Regions from separate parts of the Cobetia sp. 3AK genome, predicted to be linked through region 3. Evidence: predicted binding sites of a transcription regulator. Region 3 holds the regulator's gene; each other region holds the start of a gene.
The links. Region 3 encodes FNR, which switches genes on or off when oxygen is low (the NO sensors DNR and NnrR bind a similar motif). Its sites were predicted from a motif close to TTGATNTANATCAA; they were not measured.

Region 1 (4,213 bases), on a different contig from region 3:
GCGCAGCCTGCTGGTACTGCCGGTGCTGGGGCTGATCCTGTGGATACGCCGCAAGCCGCGCCAGTGGGGGCAGCGCCATGACAAGCTGGCTCAGATGGGCATCGGCATGCTGTTGCACGGCGCCTATCTGGGTGGCGTGTTCGCGGCGGTCAAGGCCGGGCTGCCCGCGGGGCTGACGGCCTTGCTGGTCAGCCTGCACCCTCTGGTGACGGCTGCGCTGTCACTGCCGCTGTTCGGTATCCGTCTGGGCGCCAGGCAGTGGCTGGGGCTGGGGTGTGGCGCGATTGGCGTCAGTCTGGTGCTGGGGGCGGGCGTGCTTCAGGGGGCAGGCGCCGCAAGCGCCACGCTCGAGTGGCCGATGATCGGCCTGCTGTGGTGTCTGGTGGCGCTCATCGGCGTGTCCAGCTCGACGCTGTGGCAGAAGCGTGTCGGTGGTCGGATGGGGCTGGTGGAGGGGCTGGTATTCCAGTATCTGGGAGCGGGCTGTGTCTTCCTCATCGCAGCCAGCAGCGTAGGTAGCTTCGCCTTCGACCCGACGCCTCGTCTGCTGCTGACCCTCGCCTGGCTGGTGATCGCCATCTCGGTGGGTGCCATCTGGTTGCTGATGCTGATGCTCGAACGTGGCGAGGCCCACCAGGTCGCACGTACCTTCTTCCTGGTGCCGCCGTGTGCCGCGCTGATGGCCTGGTGGCTGTTCGATGAGCAGTGGACCGCCTTGATGGTGGTGGGAGCGGCACTGGTCGTGCTGGGACTGGTGCTGGATCGCCCCCGTCCGGGCAAGGTAGCCAGGGCGCCGGCTGACGACACGTCGCCGTCAGCGCCCGAGACGTCGGCACCGAGCAGCGGGCAGGCCGCCTCGCGCTGATTCACCCTGAAAGCACAACGCCCCGCCGGCCCGTGATGGGCTGGCGGGGCGTTGTCGTCTGTGGCCAGTCAGATGCGCGACTCAGAAGCGATAGCTGATACCGGCCATGGTCACGATCGGGTCGATCTCGACCTTGTCGTTGACGCTGCCCGCCACGGTGACATCGGAATCGATATCCAGATACCAGGCAGCGATGTTGGCCGCCCAATGCTCATTGATGACCAGGTCGACACCGATCTGTGCGGCCGCGCCCCAGCTGTCATCCATCTCGAGCTTGGTGCCGTCATCGAGGGTTTCATCGGAGAAGTGGGTGTAATTGACGCCTGCACCGATGTACGGCTGGATGCGGGAGTCGCGTCCACCGAGGGGGTAGTACTGCAGTGTCAGGGTCGGTGGCAGATGATCGACGGAGCCGGCCTTCTGGCCATTCAGCGAGATGTCATGCTCGAAATTCTGCGCGGCCAGCAGCTCGATCCCCAGGGTATCGGTGAAGCGATACCCCAGAGTGAAGGCGAAGGCGCTGTCATCATCGACGTCCACGTCGGCACCGATGGCATCGATGCGACCGTTGTCGCTCTTAGGCGAGACCTTGGCGACACCCGCACGCGTCCAGAACTGGCCGGCACCATAATCGAGGTGCTCGAGGCCTGAGTCAGTCGATGAGAACGGCGCAGCGACAGCCGACGTGGCAGTCAGCGTGAGTGCGGCCGTGATCGCCGCCATGCGCAGCGGACGTGAAGAGGACCGGCAGAAGGAGAAGGGCAAGAAGGACTGTGCGGCTGACATGTTCGCTCCCGAAGTGACAGGGGGTGAGAAAGGAGATGTCAGTCTAGGAGCTCATGTCGCCGAAAAATTGATCCATGACAAGGGTTTGCCGTCATGTCCGACAAGGGTTCGTCACACTTGATTCAAATCAAGTTCCGTCTGTCTCGCCGACTGTCCGCGCATGCAAGAACGCCGCAGGCCCTGAGGCCTGCGGCGTTCTTGTGCGTCGTCAATGAGGCAAGGGGATCACCCCTGATGCGTCATGGCTCGGCGCGGCTCGTCAGTGCGTGTTTCAGCACTTAGAAGCGGTAGGTGACACCGGCACCGACGGTGACCGGGTCCAGCTCGGTGTCGTTCACGTCCTGGCCGTTGATCTTGGTGTCGGCCTTGACGTCAGCGTAACGAGCGAAGCCATTGACGGCCCAGGATTCGTTGATGTTGAGGTCAACACCCAGCTCGGCAGCAGCGCCGTAGCTGTCGTCGATGTCCATGCTCTGGCCACCGGCAGACTCACCGGAGAAGTGGGTGTAGTTCAGGCCGACGCCAGCGTAAGGCTGAACGCGAGCTTCGGTACCGCCCAGCGGGTAGTACTGCAGCATCAGGTTGATCGGCATCTGATCGAAGCCACCGTCGCTGTTTTTCCAGTCGGTGCTGAATGCTTCAGTGGACTGCAGAGCAACTGCCAGGTTGTCGTGGAACATGTAGCCCACGGAGCCGGCGAAACCGGATTCATCCTTGGCGATCAGGCCATTGCCGTTGTTGCTCTTGCCGTCGACCTTGGCAACGCCGCCGCGCAGGAAGATGTCGCCCTTGCCGTAGGCCAGTGCAGATTGTGCACCCATTGCCATGGTGCCGGCGATGACGGTAGCAGTCAGGATCTTGATGGTTTTCATGTGATGTTCTCCTTGAAGCTTGTGGCCTCGGGGGCTTCCTGTCGGCGGTGCCTGGCGAACTCGGGGGATGTACCGAGTGTGGCAAGGCTGCCTTGTTCAGGGGACGAGATGAACTATAAAAAACACTGTTCTTTTTGGCAAGCATTTTTTTAGAACAATGTTTGAAAACATATTTGACGTCTTGTTAGCGGATGTTACCGATTATTTCAGAAAAGGTGCATGTCTCGAGGATGAGACTGGAGGTGGCGCAGGACAGCGACAGGGTCGTTCATTTTCACGACAGATTCATGAGACGTTGGTCGTAGGCGGCTCGTGAGGTGAGCGCATGCTACGCAATGCGTGATGCGCCCACCAGTGTGGGAATTCAGCGACGCTTGCGCTGGGCACGTGCTTCAAGCTCGTTGAGCCATCGACTGACCTCGTCACTCTGCGCGGGACAGTCGAGGTAGACGGCCAGAAACTCTCGCCACTCCGCTGCCTGCCAGGCCTTGAGGCGGCGCCACAACACGTAGAGGTCGCGCTGGCACTCGTGACGGCGCAGCACGAAGCGTCGGGTCTTCTCCAGGTCGATGATGACGGCATCCATCTGTTCCTGCATGGCGCTGGCACCGTCGGCGGCGGGCTGTGGGCGGCTGAGGAACAGATGCTTGGGGAACAGGCAGCCGTGCATCATGCCGGCTTGATGAATCTGTCGCACGAGACGCGCGCTGGCAGTGATGACTTGCGTGCGTCGGGTATCGTCCAGCGCCGTCCAGCGTGCATGCCAGTGGTCCAGATCATCGCGGCCGTCGAGATCGAAGGTGATCAGGATGGCGCGCCACTCCTTGCCGGTGCGGCGCTCGCCATACCAGCCGGCATCCACCGAAGGAATGCCCAGCGCGTGATAGTGGCGGATGGCACGCCACTCGCGCGAGAAAGTCGGCTCGCCCAGTGGGCGTGACAGGCTGCGGCCCAGATGGTTGGTCTGGCGCTTGAGGTAGAGGCGATGTGTCTGGCCCTGCTCGTCCTCGAGAGTGAGCAGCGAGACCGTCGAGATGCCTCCGCGCTCACGGTTAGGGGCATCAACGTCCTGGGCGGCCACGTGCCACAGGGCCTCGAACCGGTTCAGGCCGTGGTAATCCAGCAGATTCCCCAGGGCGGGGTCACAGTAGTCGGCATGGCCACGGGGCGCCGTGGCACGTGGGCCCCGAGAGGCGCTGGACAGGGAGTGGCGGGAAAAGGAGGTCATGGCAAGTTCACGAGCGAAAGAGGGGAGGTGGGTCACGGGCAATCCCTGCCGCAGGACCCAGCGATGGATCGCCCTATGATAGTTAGCCTGCTGGTGAAGTGATAGTCGCTGATCGGCAACTCCTGTGTCTGCGCATTCAACACGCGTCGCAGGATTGTCCGAGCCGTGCATGGCTGCTGTCGTGCAGGCCCGTGCTCTGTGGCGTGTGGTGGAAGGTCGCAGGTGTCGCGCAGGTGCGCGAGGAGAGCGTTGAGAGGCCGCTGGCGGTCCACTGCGCGTCAGCCCAGCAATGATGCGGGCCATGGACGTTTCCGCTGTCAGCTCATGGGCTTGCGATCCCCGCAGGCGGCGCTTGCCGGAGTGCGGCTGCGACAACCTGTCATCTGGAGCCTGTCGCGAGAGGGCAGAGAATGTCCGACCAAGGTCTTGGTACCACGGTGCCATTGCCTGTGCGCTTTCCGG
Region 2 (4,213 bases), on a different contig from region 3:
CGTACTGGAAGGCCGCCTTGCGATCGACACTCTCTTGCGTGTCTTCCTCGTCCGCCAGCTCGCCATTGAGACCGCTCATGCGCTGGATCATCTCGGACCCCAGATTCGAGGTCATCACGATCACGGTATTGCGGAAGTCGACAGTACGCCCCTGCCCATCGGTCAGGCGGCCATCTTCCAATACCTGCAGCAGGATGTTGAAGACATCCGGATGCGCCTTCTCGACCTCATCGAGCAACAGCACGGAGTACGGCTTGCGACGCACGGCCTCGGTCAGATAGCCACCCTCTTCATAGCCGACATAGCCGGGAGGCGCGCCGATCAGACGAGCCACCGAGTGCTTCTCCATGAACTCGGACATGTCGATGCGCACCATCGCCTCTTCGGTATCGAACAGGAAGCTGGCCAGCGACTTGCAGAGCTCCGTCTTGCCGACCCCGGTCGGGCCGAGGAACAGGAAGGAGCCATTGGGACGATTCGGGTCCGACAGCCCGGCGCGTGAGCGACGCACCGCATTGGCCACCGCGATCACCGCCTCGTCCTGACCGATCACCTTCTCGTGCAGCGCCTCTTCCATGCGCAGCAGCTTGTCGCGCTCGCCTTCGAGCATCTTGGAGACCGGAATGCCGGTCCAGCGCGAGACGACCTCGGCAATCTCCTCCTCGGTGACATTGGAGCGCAGCAGCACGTGGGCGGAGGTATCCGCCTCGCCTTCGCCGGCTTCGCTGATCTGCTTTTCGAGCCCCGGAATCACGCCGTACTGCAGTTCCGACATGCGGCTGAGGTCGCCGGCACGCCGCGCCTGTTCCAGATCGATGCGCGCCTGTTCCAGTTCGGCCTTGAACTGCGCTGCCCCCTGGATACTGGCCTTCTCGGCCTTCCAGACCTCATCGAGATCGGCATATTCGCGTTCCAGCTCCGCGATCTGGTCCTCAAGCGCGCCGAGACGCTTGAGTGCCGCTTCGTCGGTCTCCTTCTTGAGGGCTTCACGCTCCATCTTGAGCTGGATCAGACGGCGGTCGAGACGGTCCATCTCCTCCGGCTTGGAGTCCAGCTCCATACGGATGCGTGACGCGGCTTCATCGATCAGGTCGATCGCCTTGTCAGGCAGCTGACGGTCCGTAATGTAGCGCGATGAGAGGCGCGCGGCCGCAATGATCGCACTGTCAGTGATATCCACCCCATGGTGCACCTCGTAGCGTTCCTTCAAGCCACGCAGGATAGCGATGGTGTCCTCCTCGCTGGGCTGATCCACCTGCACCTTCTGGAAACGACGCTCCAGCGCGGCATCCTTCTCGATGTACTGGCGATACTCGTCAAGCGTGGTGGCACCGACACAGTGCAGCTCGCCACGCGCCAGCGCCGGCTTGAGCATGTTGCCGGCATCCATCGCGCCCTCGGCCTTGCCCGCGCCGACCATGGTGTGCAGCTCATCGATGAACAGGATGACCTGGCCTTCTTCCTGCGACAGCTCCTTGAGGACGGACTTGAGGCGCTCCTCGAACTCACCGCGGAACTTGGCCCCCGCCAGCAGCGAGCCCATGTCGAGAGACAGCACACGCTTGTTCTTGAGGCCTTCCGGCACCTCGCCATTGACGATACGGCTGGCCAGCCCCTCGACGATGGCGGTCTTGCCGACACCGGGCTCACCGATCAACACCGGGTTGTTCTTGGTGCGACGCTGAAGGACCTGAATCGTGCGGCGAATCTCCTCGTCACGCCCGATCACCGGGTCGAGCTTGCCGTCGCGCGCACGCTGGGTGAGGTCCATCGTGTACTTGTTGAGTGCCTCGCGATTGTTCTCGGCGTCGGCATCTCCCACCGCCTCGCCACCGCGCAGTGCATCGATGGCGGAGGTCAGGGCGGGCTTCTTGATGCCCGAGGAGGTGAACAACTTGCCGAGATCACCGCCCAGCTCCAGCGCGGCCAGCAGCGCGAGCTCGGAAGCGATGTATTGATCACCGCGTTTCTGGGCTTCGCGGTCGGCCAGATTCATAAGCTTGCCGAGCGCCTGGGAAGGCGCGACATTGCCGTCGAACTGGGACACGGTGGGCAGGTCATCCAGTTGACGCTTGAGCCCGCTCATCAAGCTGGTGGCATCACCGCCCGCCTTGTTGACCAACGCCTTGAGACCGCCATCGCGGTCCTCCAGCAGGGCCAGCAGCAGGTGCTGGGGATGGATTTCATTGTGGCCTCGCCCGACGGCGAGCGACTGGGCATCCGCAAGCGCGTTCTGCAGCTTGCTGGTGAGTTTGTCGATGCGCATGGTGCCTTCTCCTGAGAGTCATGGCGGTACTCCTCTTCTCAGGAGCTTCGCCTGTAACATTTCGTATCTAACCCTAGAGATGGGGGGCTGGGGGGTTGCTTTCAAGGCGTGATTTGCGGCAACGCAGCATGTTGTCCGCGAAGCATGATCCAGATCAGGTTCCCCTGCAGCAGGTTGGCCCTCAGCGCCTGAAGATGTCGCCAGGGGCTTCCGCTCGACACGGAAAAGCGCCCCGCCAACCTGAGTGATCAGGTCAACGGGGCGCTTTCGTCTTTCGGCTTGCCGAGCGTCGGTGCATCGCGGCGGCCAGGTCTCCACTTCATGCTATCAGCGTAACCAGATCACCGTGGCCATTCGCCCCGTCACGCCATCATCACGGCGATGGGAGTAGAAGCGCGATTCCGAGGCGGTACAGAAGTGACCGCCACTGACATGGCCGACCCCCGCACGCTCCAGCCGCAGGCGAGCCAGCTTGTAGAGGTCGCCCATGTAGTGGCCCAGCCGATAGGGGCTGGATTCGAAGGCGTCGTCGGCCTCGGGGAGATCCGCGATGAAGGCGTCACGCACCTCGGGGCCGACCTCGAACTGGGCATTGGAGATCGCCGGGCCCAGCCAGGCCATCAGCTCGCCCGGGTCATCTCCAAGACGGGCGACAGTGGCTTCCAGCACACCTTCCACCAGGCCACGCCAGCCCGCATGCGCCACCCCGACCCGCGTCCCCTGTCGATCACAGAACAGCACCGGCAGGCAGTCCGCCGTCATCACCACGCAGGCCTGCCCCGTACCGGTACTGATGCAGGCGTCAGCACGTGGTGGCACCGCCTCATGGCGCTCATCGGCGTGACAGACGTCAAAGGCATCCACCACCTGAGTCCCATGCACCTGATCCAGCCACGCCAGCGGACGACCATCATCGACCTCCGCCGCCAGCAGGTCACGCACCCGCGCGACCATCGCCGGATCATCCCCGACATGCCGCGCCGGATTGAAGCCAGCGTATGGCCCCTGACTCGGGCCGCTCTCACGCGTGGTCACGAAGGCCTGCACCGGACTGGGTGCTGGCCAGTCCGGCAGAATCAGGGTCGGGCGTAGACTGTCGTCGTGCATAACCTCTCCTGGCGCGATGGGATACGCGAACCGAGCCCCTCAGCGGGCGATGTCTTCCTTGAGATAGTCGATCAAGACCAGCATGTCACCCGGCATCTCGGCGCGGAATTCGACTTCCTTGCCCGTGATCGGGTGGATGAAGGCGAGGCGACGGGCATGCAGCGCCTGACGCGGGAACTGACGCAGCAGCTCCTTGAGCGGGTCACTGGCCCCCGGCGGAAGCTTCAGACGGCCTCCGTAGACCGGGTCCCCGATCAGCGGATAGCGCTGGTGCGCCATGTGCACACGGATCTGGTGGGTACGCCCGGTTTCCAGCTTGCAGCGGATATGGGTATGCCCCCGGAAGCGCTCCACCACGCGAAAATGCGTGATCGCCATCTTGCCGCTATGGGTCACGGCCTGACGCTTGCGATCCTTGGGGTGACGCCCGATGGGCGCATCCACGGTACCGCCCGCCGTCAGCACACCAGTCACGACGGCATCGTACTCGCGAGACACGGTACGCGCCTGCAGCTGCTCGACCAGGTCCGCCTGGGCGGTCAGCGACTTGGCGACCACCATCAGGCCACTGGTGTCCTTGTCGAGACGATGCACGATACCGGCACGCGGCAGCATGGCATTGCCCGGACAATGGTGCAGGATGGCATTGAGCAGCGTGCCATCCGGATTGCCGGCCCCCGGGTGCACGACCATGCCGTGCTCCTTGTTGATGACAAGCACGTCGTCATCCTCGAAGACGATCTCGAGCTCGATGTCCTCGGGGCCATGACTGACTTCTTCTTCAAGCTCGGCGGTCAGGGCCAGACGTTCACCGCCATAGACCTTCTCGCGGGGTTTGAC
Region 3 (4,213 bases):
ATTCAGCAGGTGGAAGCCTTCCTCAATGGTGACAGCCTCAAGCAGCGGCTGATGAGTCGCTACATCTACGAGCACCTGTTCCTGACGCACCTCTACTTCCCCGAGGTCAAGGGAGCCAATGGCCGGCCGATCTTCTTCTCGCTGGTGCGCTCCAGTACGCCGCCCGGCGAGCCCATCCAGCGCATCTCCTCGCGCCGCCCCTATGACGCTCCCTACGCCGCCTATCCCGGAGATGGTCGTGACGTCATGCCGCATGACGAGGCCGGGCGTCCTCGCGTCTATTACCGTCTATGGCAGGAGCGCTCGACGATCCTGGCCAAGAATCATCTGCCCTATTCGCTGAGTGACGCGCGCCTGGAGCGCTGGCAGTCGCTGTTCCTCGCGCCGGACTATACGGTGGATGACCTGCCTGGCTATGACCTCAAGACGGCGTCCAATCCCTTCCTGACGTTCGAGGCGATCCCTGCCGAGTCACGTTACCGCTTCATGCTGGATGAATCGCAGAACACCATCATGGGCTTCATCAAGGGGCCGGTCTGTCGTGGCCAGGTGGCCGTGGACGTCATCAATGACCACTTCTGGGTCAGTTTCACCGATCCATCACTGTTCAGCCTGCCGCAGGTCGAGCGCACCCTGGCACGGGAGGGCGAGAATCTCAGCCTGCCTGCCGAGCAGAGCAGCAATGCATTGCCCATCTCCTCGTGGATCAAGTTCGAGCGCAAGCAGCAGGCCTATCTGCAGGCCAAGCAAAAGCTGATGATGCAGGCCTACGAGGATGGCAATCTGCGTCTGGACATGCAGCTGTTGTGGGACGGCAGCGGCTGGCAAGGCGGCGAGGGTGGCGATCACAACCCCAATGCCGCCCTGACGGTCTATCGTCACTTCGACAACGCTGCCGTGATGAAAGGGCTGGTCGGCAATGTGCCCAAGACGGCCTGGGTGATCGATTACCCGATGCTTGAGCGCATCCATTACCTGCTGGTGGCCGGCTTCGATGTCTATGGCAACCTCGGCCACCAGCTGACCACGCGCCTGTACATGGACTTCCTGCGCATGGAAGGCGAGAACAACCTGCTGGCGCTTCTGCCTGCCGGCGAGCGTCAGGCAGTGCATGACAGCTGGTATCAGGATGTGGATTCGGGGCTGGAAAAGCTGCTGTTCAAGAAGCCGCCCCAGTTTGATGCCCCGAGCGATATCGTCTGGACACCGGGAGAGCTTTCCTCACCGGAGAAGGCGCGCATTGGGCTGATGCGCCGCCTGCGCGAGCGCCTGGCGCCGGAACTTGTCCACGAGCGTAGCCTGGAGACGCTGGAGGATGATGCCGTGCGCCGCGAATTGAAGGCCTTGAGCGAGGTGAGTGGTCTGGCGGCCAGCCTGCTGCCGGAAGTCACCATCATTGCGCTGGAACGGGAGGGAAGCGAGCACCCGCAGTTGTTCAGCGTGCTGCGCAACTCGGCTCATGCCAACATCACCAGTCTGTTCGACGAGGAAGCCAATCGGCGCCCTGAGCGCGATACGCTGGATGTGCTGCGCGGCGTGGCCGGGGATTACCCGAATGCCTTCTGGCATCTGACACCCGAGTCGCTGCAGGGATTGGCACGGCGGGTCGCCGTGCTCAAGGATGAGGCGGACTATCGACAGCTGATGGCCGATATCGGAGTGCGGCGCACCGACCCACGCTTCTGGCAGTTCTCGGACAGCGTGCTGCGTGCCAATTATGCGGATCGTCCCGTCGAGGCCGGGTTGCTGGATTACAACCGTCTGCAGAATCGCTGAGCGTCTCCGAGCCGCCTGGCACTGTCTGGAAAACACGAAGGCCCGCCACATGAGGATGTGGCGGGCCTTCGTGGTGAGAGAGATGGCATCACGGGGGTCAGCGACCGCCCTGACACTCTCCTTCTGCCAGCTCGATCAGGCCATCCAGGTGCAGGATATGGACCTCGCGCGCCTGGATATCCACCAGCCCCTGAGCCTGGAAACGCGTCAGGATACGGCTGATGGTTTCCACGGCCAGTCCCAGGTAATTGCCGATGTCGGCGCGGGACATGGAAAGACGGAAACTGTATGGCGAATAGCCGCGGCGACGGAAGCGCTGAGAGAGGTTGACCAGGAAGCTGGCCAGGCGCTCATCTGCCGTCTTGCGCGACAGCAGCATCATCATCCGACGATCCTCATGCAGCTCCTTGCTCAGGCTCTTGAACAGCTGGGTGCGCAGTTCCGGCAGTTGGGCGGAAAGCGCATCGAGGCGATCGAAGGGAATCTCGCACACGGTCGTGGTCTCGAGTGCCACGGCGCTGCCGGGGTAGGCATTGCTGTCGATGGCATCCAGTCCAGCCAGCTCGCTGGGCAGGAAGAAACCGGTGAGCTGCTCCGTGCCACTGTTCTCGGTGTTGATCTGTTTCAGGCTGCCCGAGCGCACCGTGAAGACGCAGTCGAAGGGCTCGCCCTGGGTGAAGAGAACCTCGCCCTTTCTGAGCGGCGCGCGGCGCCGAATGATGGAGTCGAACTGGTCGATGGCTTCCATGTTCAGTGCCAGCGGCAGACACAGTGAGCTGAGTGAGCAGGTCTGACAGCGTGCTTCATGCGCACGCAATCGATGGGATGCCGTTGTCTGGGCCGTCATGGTGACTCTCCTGGGGCATTACGCCGAAACTCGTGGGGAGCGGGTTTCGGGTGGGGGTGTCCGGGTGCGACACCTGGTACAGGGCGATTCCATGGTCCTGTACGGAGAGGCAGCATCCTCATGGACTGAGTCGCTGCTGCCTGTCGGTGCTGTCCGTCAATGATACCTGTCAGGCGCACTTCCCAGAACGGGTTCCCGTCCTGTGGGGCGGGATGTGAAGTGCTCCGTGAATCGCGCGCATTATATTAGATAATTCTGATTGTGTCGTGATGTCCTGCATGACTCTAGACGCAGAACCTCCCGAAGGGGCAGGTTGCGACGCCCTGCCTCATCCGACTCGGGAGAGCCAGGTGACATCATCCCCTCAAGGACATGACGATCTGCCCCATGCTGACCAGCAGTGTGAGCAGAAACAGCAGACTCCAGACCAGCGGCAGCGGCCTGTCCGGCTGAGGGGTGCCGTCAATGCGGTGTTCGTCGCCTGGCCCATCTCCCTGCAGGTCATCATCGGGTGAGGTGCTGCGCGAGCGAAGCCCGACAAGCAACAGCGTGCAGAAGGCCAGGCTGCCCAGCGTGAGCATGCTGATCCATGCCTGCCAGAACAGTGGCAGATCGACGTTTGCCAGCAGGTTCATGGTGCAGCTCCTGTCGTCAGTGTCAGTGTGGCGAGTGTCTCCCCTGTCGGGTCGGGTATTGTCGCGGATGAGTGCCGAAGGGGATCCGTCTGTTGAAGATAGGCCAGCAGAGCGGTCGCCTCGGCCTTGCCGCGTACCCGGGCGGGCGCCGCGAGGATCTCGTCGTCTCGGTAGGGCACGCCAAACGCCTGCAGGGCCCGCATTCGCTCGGCGACACCCTCGCCGCTCAGGGCGTGCTCGAATAGCCAGGGGTAGGCCGGCATGCTGGAATCCGCCACCTTGTGGCGCGGCGAGTACAGGTGCAGACGTTGCCAGGACTCATCATGTTCCGCCGGGAGGCGGCTCAGGTCAGGGCCATGACGAGCGTTGCCCCACAGGGCCGGTCGCTCCATGAGGTGGCGGGAGGCGGCGTCCCGGCTTGCATGGCGTGCCTGGTCTCCCGGCAGATCCCGCACCATTCGGGTATGGCATTGCTGGCAGCCTTCCCGCAGGTAAAGGCGCTGTCCCTCCAGCGCCAGCGCATCCAGCGGTGTCACTTCTTGCCCTGCCTCCTGAAACCCCAGAGGCAGCAACTGGGCCAGCGCGCCGACACTTGCCGCCATCACGCAGAGCGCGGCCATCAGGCCCGGATGCCGTTCGAGCAGTACGTGTCTCATGCCGGTGTCCTCCCCCGAGCGTGTGAATGCCCGATGTGGTGACGAGCCTGCTGGGTAGAGGGGCGCGTGATGGGTCGGCGGGAGGCGCGCAGGAGATACGCTGCCATCAGCAGCAGGCCGAGTGCCCAGCAACTCAGCCCCGCCAGCGTCATCAGCATCGGCGGGCGAGCCACCGCCAGGACGTCGGCGAGGGAGTGCAGCGGTTGTCCCTCTGCGTCTACGGCATGCCACAGGCTGCCCTGCAGCAGGGTGGTGGTCCAGCTGGCAGCGATGCAGAGCAACGTGCCGGCGATGGCCAG
Region 4 (4,213 bases), 250 kb from region 3:
CAACAGGTCGTCGATCACGAGCGCCACTCGTGAATCCGACCCACAGGAGTTCGCCATGATCTACGCCTCCCCGGGCAGCGCCGACGCGCTGGTCACGTTCAAGGACACCTACGGCAATTACATCGGCGGGCGTTTCGTCGAGCCGGTCAAGGGGGAATATTTCGACAATGTCAGTCCGGTGACGGGTGAGGTGTTCTGCCGTATCCCGCGCTCGAGTGCGGAAGACATCGATCTCGCGCTGGACGCCGCCCACAAGGCAGCCCCCGCCTGGGGCAAGACCTCTGTGCAGGAGCGTTCCAACATCCTGCTCAGGATCGCGGATCGCATCGAGCAGAATCTCGAGATGCTGGCGGTCGCCGAGACCTGGGACAACGGCAAGGCGGTGCGCGAGACGCTGAACGCCGATATCCCGCTGGCGGCGGATCACTTCCGCTACTTCGCCGGTTGCCTGCGCTCCCAGGAAGGCACCGCGGCGGACATCGATGCCAATACCGTCTCCTATCACTTCCACGAGCCGCTGGGGGTGGTGGGACAGATCATCCCGTGGAACTTCCCGATCCTGATGGCGGCCTGGAAGCTCGGCCCGGCGCTGGCGGCGGGCAACTGCGTGGTGCTCAAGCCGGCGGAACAGACCCCGGCCTCGATCCTGGTGCTGGCGGAGCTGATCAATGACCTGCTGCCGGCAGGGGTTCTCAACATCGTCAACGGCTATGGCGCCGAGGCCGGACAGGCACTGGCGACCAGCAAGCGCATCGCCAAGATCGCCTTCACCGGCTCCACCCCCGTGGGCTCGCACATCCTCAAGTGCGCCGCGGAGACCATCATTCCCTCCACGGTGGAGCTGGGCGGCAAGTCCCCCAACATCTACTTCGCCGACATCATGAATGCCGAACCCGAGTTCATCGACAAGGCCGCCGAAGGGCTGGTGCTGGCGTTCTTCAATCAGGGCGAGGTGTGCACCTGCCCGTCACGCGCTCTGATCCAGGAAAGCATCTACGACGACTTCATGGCCCGTGTGATGGAGCGCGTGAAGACCATCAAGCGCGGCAATCCGCTGGATACCGACGTGCAGGTCGGCGCACAGGCCTCCCGCGAGCAGTTCGACAAGATCATGTCCTATATGGATATCGCCCGTGAGGAGGGGGCCGAGGTGCTCACCGGCGGCAGCAGCGAGCAGCTGGAGAACGAGCTGGCCAACGGCTATTACATCCAGCCGACCCTTCTGAAGGGCCACAACGCGATGCGTGTCTTCCAGGAGGAGATCTTCGGGCCGGTGGTCGCCGTCACCACCTTCCGTGACGAGGCAGAGGCGCTGGCCATCGCCAATGACACCGAATTCGGTCTCGGCGCCGGTGTCTGGAGTCGCGACATGAATGTCGCCTTCCGCATGGGGCGCGGTATCCAGGCCGGTCGCGTGTGGACCAACTGCTACCACCAGTATCCCGCCCATGCCGCCTTCGGTGGCTACAAGAAATCCGGTGTCGGTCGCGAGACCCACAAGATGGCACTGGAACACTACCAGCAGACCAAGAACCTGCTGGTCAGCTACGACATCAATCCACTCGGCTTCTTCTAGGCCTGACCGTCAGCGCCACCAAGGCTAGTGGCCCTGAATCCACCTCCCGCGATGCCTCCTCGAGGAATTCCTCTCGATGCCCGCGCCAGATCCGACTTGCTTGATCTGGCGCAGGGCAGGGAGCACCGCGTCTGGTTTCAATGAAGAGGCAGGTCCGGGGCGTGCGCGAACACTGGCCCTCGCTCACGACCGGACGGGATCGCACTCTCCGCCTGATCTCTGGCTCGCCTTTCCAAGGTTCGTCTTTCGACAATGAATGAGGAGTCCATCATGGATAACAGCATGAAAGCCGCCGTGGTACGTGAATTCGGTGCACCGCTGGTGATCGAGGAAGTCGCGGTACCGCGACCGGGGCGTGGCGAGATTCTGGTCGAGGTCGCCGCCTCCGGGGTCTGTCACACCGACCTGCACGCCGCGCATGGCGACTGGCCGGTGAAGCCCAACCCACCGTTCATCCCGGGACATGAGGGAGTGGGGACCATCGCGGCGGTGGGCGAGGGTGTGACCCACGTCAAGGAAGGCGACCGGGTCGGGGTGCCCTGGCTCTACTCGGCCTGTGGCCATTGCGAGCACTGCCTGGGCGGTTGGGAGACGCTGTGCGAGAGCCAGCAGAACACCGGCTATTCGGTGAATGGCGGCTTTGCCCAGTACACGCTGGCGGATGCCGGCTACGTGGGGCGTCTGCCGGACAGCGTGGGCTTCGTGGAGATCGCGCCGGTGCTGTGCGCCGGGGTCACGGTCTACAAGGGGCTCAAGATGACCGACACTCGCCCCGGTCAGTGGGTGGTGATCTCGGGGATCGGCGGGTTGGGTCACATGGCGGTGCAGTACGCCCGCGCCATGGGCCTGAACGTGGCGGCGGTGGACGTGGATGATGCCAAGCTGGAGCTGGCCCGCCGTCTGGGGGCCACCGTGACCGTGAATGCCATGAAGGAAGACCCGGCAGCCGTCATCAAGCGCGAGATCGGCGGCGCACACGGCGCACTGGTGACGGCGGTGTCGCCCAAGGCCTTCGATCAGGCTCAGAACATGCTGCGCCGTGGCGGTACCCTGGTGCTCAACGGCCTGCCGCCGGGTGACTTCCCGCTGCCGATCTTCTCCACGGTGCTCAACGGCATCACGGTGCGTGGCTCCATCGTCGGCACGCGTCAGGACCTGCAGGAGGCGCTGGACTTCGCCGCGGAAGGCAAGGTCGCGGCCACCGTTCAGACCGGCAGGCTCGAGGATATCAATGACATCTTCGGGCGCATGATCGACGGCAAGATCGAGGGGCGCATCGTGCTCGACATGAAGTCTTGAGGCGTTCAGTGTCCTGAACTTGAACTCTCTCCACCGACGACAGGTCTGCAGGATTCGGCAGGATTCGGCAGGATTCGGCAGGATTCGGCAGGATTCGGCAGGATTCGGCAGGCGGCAGGAGACCAGACACGACAACGCCAGCCCCGGGGCTGGCGTTGTCGTGTCTGGCATGGCCGTGTGCGTCAACTCTTACGCGGGCACTTCAAGGAGCTCTCCATGACGAGCTCGGGCTTCTGCTCATACCGTGCCGAATTTCTCGTTCTCACCCATGTCCGGGGTGTGGTCCTTGTCGAGGTTGGCGCGCGCAATCTCATAGAGTTGATACGCCTTGCTCTCCTTGGCCTTCCAGTGTTCACCGGATTGCACCTTGACCTCCAGCAGAGTGACATCGGGGTCATCCTTGCCTTCCGGGAACCAGGCGGCCACGAACGGATTCCAGAACTTGTCGATCAGGCCCTGATCGCGGTGCAGATTGGCATGACCGCTCAGCGACACATAGACGCCATCATCCTGATCGGAAAAGCTCAGGCAGACCTCGCTGTCCTTCTTTGCTTCAAACACCTTCTCGGCACTGGCTCGCGTGAAGAACCACAGGGTGCCGTCGTAGTCATCCTGCACCAGATGCATCGGGCGGGCATGTGGCATGCCGTCACCCTGCGTCACCAACATGCCGACCTTCACATCCTTGATCAGCTTCCAGATCTTCTGCTTGTGCTCCGGGCTCGACATCGTGTGTCACTCCTTTGCCTCATGCGAATGAAAATCCGGCTGGCTAGCCGTTGAACAAGACCTTGGAGCGACACCCCACAACTTCAAGGGATGATGATGAAGCTTTCGCTTGATGAGTCAGTGCTTGATGAATCAGCGCTTGATCAATCGGGGCTTGATTCAGGCGCCCGGGCGGCTCACTGCGCTGCCGGTGCCTGCCAGGCCTCGCTGCCCCACAGCGGCACGCTGCTCAGCGCATGCTTGAAGCTGCCGCTGGTTTCCTTGGTGCTGTAGGCGATGTAGAGCAGGCTTTGGGAGTCACGGTCCAGAATACGCCGGATCTTGAGGCTCTTGAGCAGCACGCTCTTGGACTTGCGATAGACCTCCTCGCCACTCTTGGAGGTGTCGATGTCGGCGAGCATCGCCGGGGTGATCGGGCCGGTCTGGCGGCAGGCGATGCTCATGTCGGAGGGGTCGGAGAAATCGAGATTCGCCTCGATGTTGCTCAGGTGACAGGTCACGCCCGGCACCTTGGGGTCGATCAGGCTCTCGATCTTGATGTCCTTGGTGGTGAACAGGCCCAGCGAGACATCCCCGACCTCATTGTCGTCACAGCCGGCCAGCAGCAGG

Region 1: QD228_RS00025 (OmpW family outer membrane protein) is a predicted target of FNR. The motif match lies at 1,769-1,782, and genes of this name have one in related genera.
Region 2: clpB (ATP-dependent chaperone ClpB) is a predicted target of FNR. The motif match lies at 2,411-2,424, and genes of this name have one in related genera.
Region 4: adhP (alcohol dehydrogenase AdhP) is a predicted target of FNR. The motif match lies at 1,677-1,690, and genes of this name have one in related genera.

Annotation. Positions count from the first base shown of each region.
Region 1 covers NZ_JARWKR010000001.1:2,181-6,393, reverse strand. The annotation lists gene QD228_RS00030 (DMT family transporter) at 1-865, shown strand, start outside; gene QD228_RS00025 (OmpW family outer membrane protein) at 947-1,651, opposite strand; gene QD228_RS00020 (OmpW family outer membrane protein) at 1,930-2,523, opposite strand; gene QD228_RS00015 (lipopolysaccharide kinase InaA family protein) at 2,888-3,751, opposite strand.
Region 2 covers NZ_JARWKR010000012.1:6,726-10,938, forward strand. The annotation lists gene clpB (ATP-dependent chaperone ClpB) at 1-2,266, opposite strand, end outside; gene pgeF (peptidoglycan editing factor PgeF) at 2,594-3,373, opposite strand; gene rluD (23S rRNA pseudouridine(1911/1915/1917) synthase RluD) at 3,413-4,213, opposite strand, start outside.
Region 3 covers NZ_JARWKR010000003.1:312,263-316,475, reverse strand. The annotation lists gene QD228_RS06115 (fatty acid cis/trans isomerase) at 1-1,776, shown strand, start outside; gene fnr (fumarate/nitrate reduction transcriptional regulator Fnr) at 1,874-2,623, opposite strand; gene QD228_RS06105 (hypothetical protein) at 2,980-3,258, opposite strand; gene QD228_RS06100 (cbb3-type cytochrome c oxidase subunit II) at 3,255-3,914, opposite strand; gene QD228_RS06095 (cbb3-type cytochrome c oxidase subunit I) at 3,911-4,213, opposite strand, start outside.
Region 4 covers NZ_JARWKR010000003.1:64,264-68,476, reverse strand. The annotation lists gene QD228_RS05120 (aldehyde dehydrogenase family protein) at 56-1,576, shown strand; gene adhP (alcohol dehydrogenase AdhP) at 1,847-2,875, shown strand; gene QD228_RS05110 (pyridoxamine 5'-phosphate oxidase family protein) at 3,113-3,604, opposite strand; gene QD228_RS05105 (CreA family protein) at 3,781-4,213, opposite strand, start outside.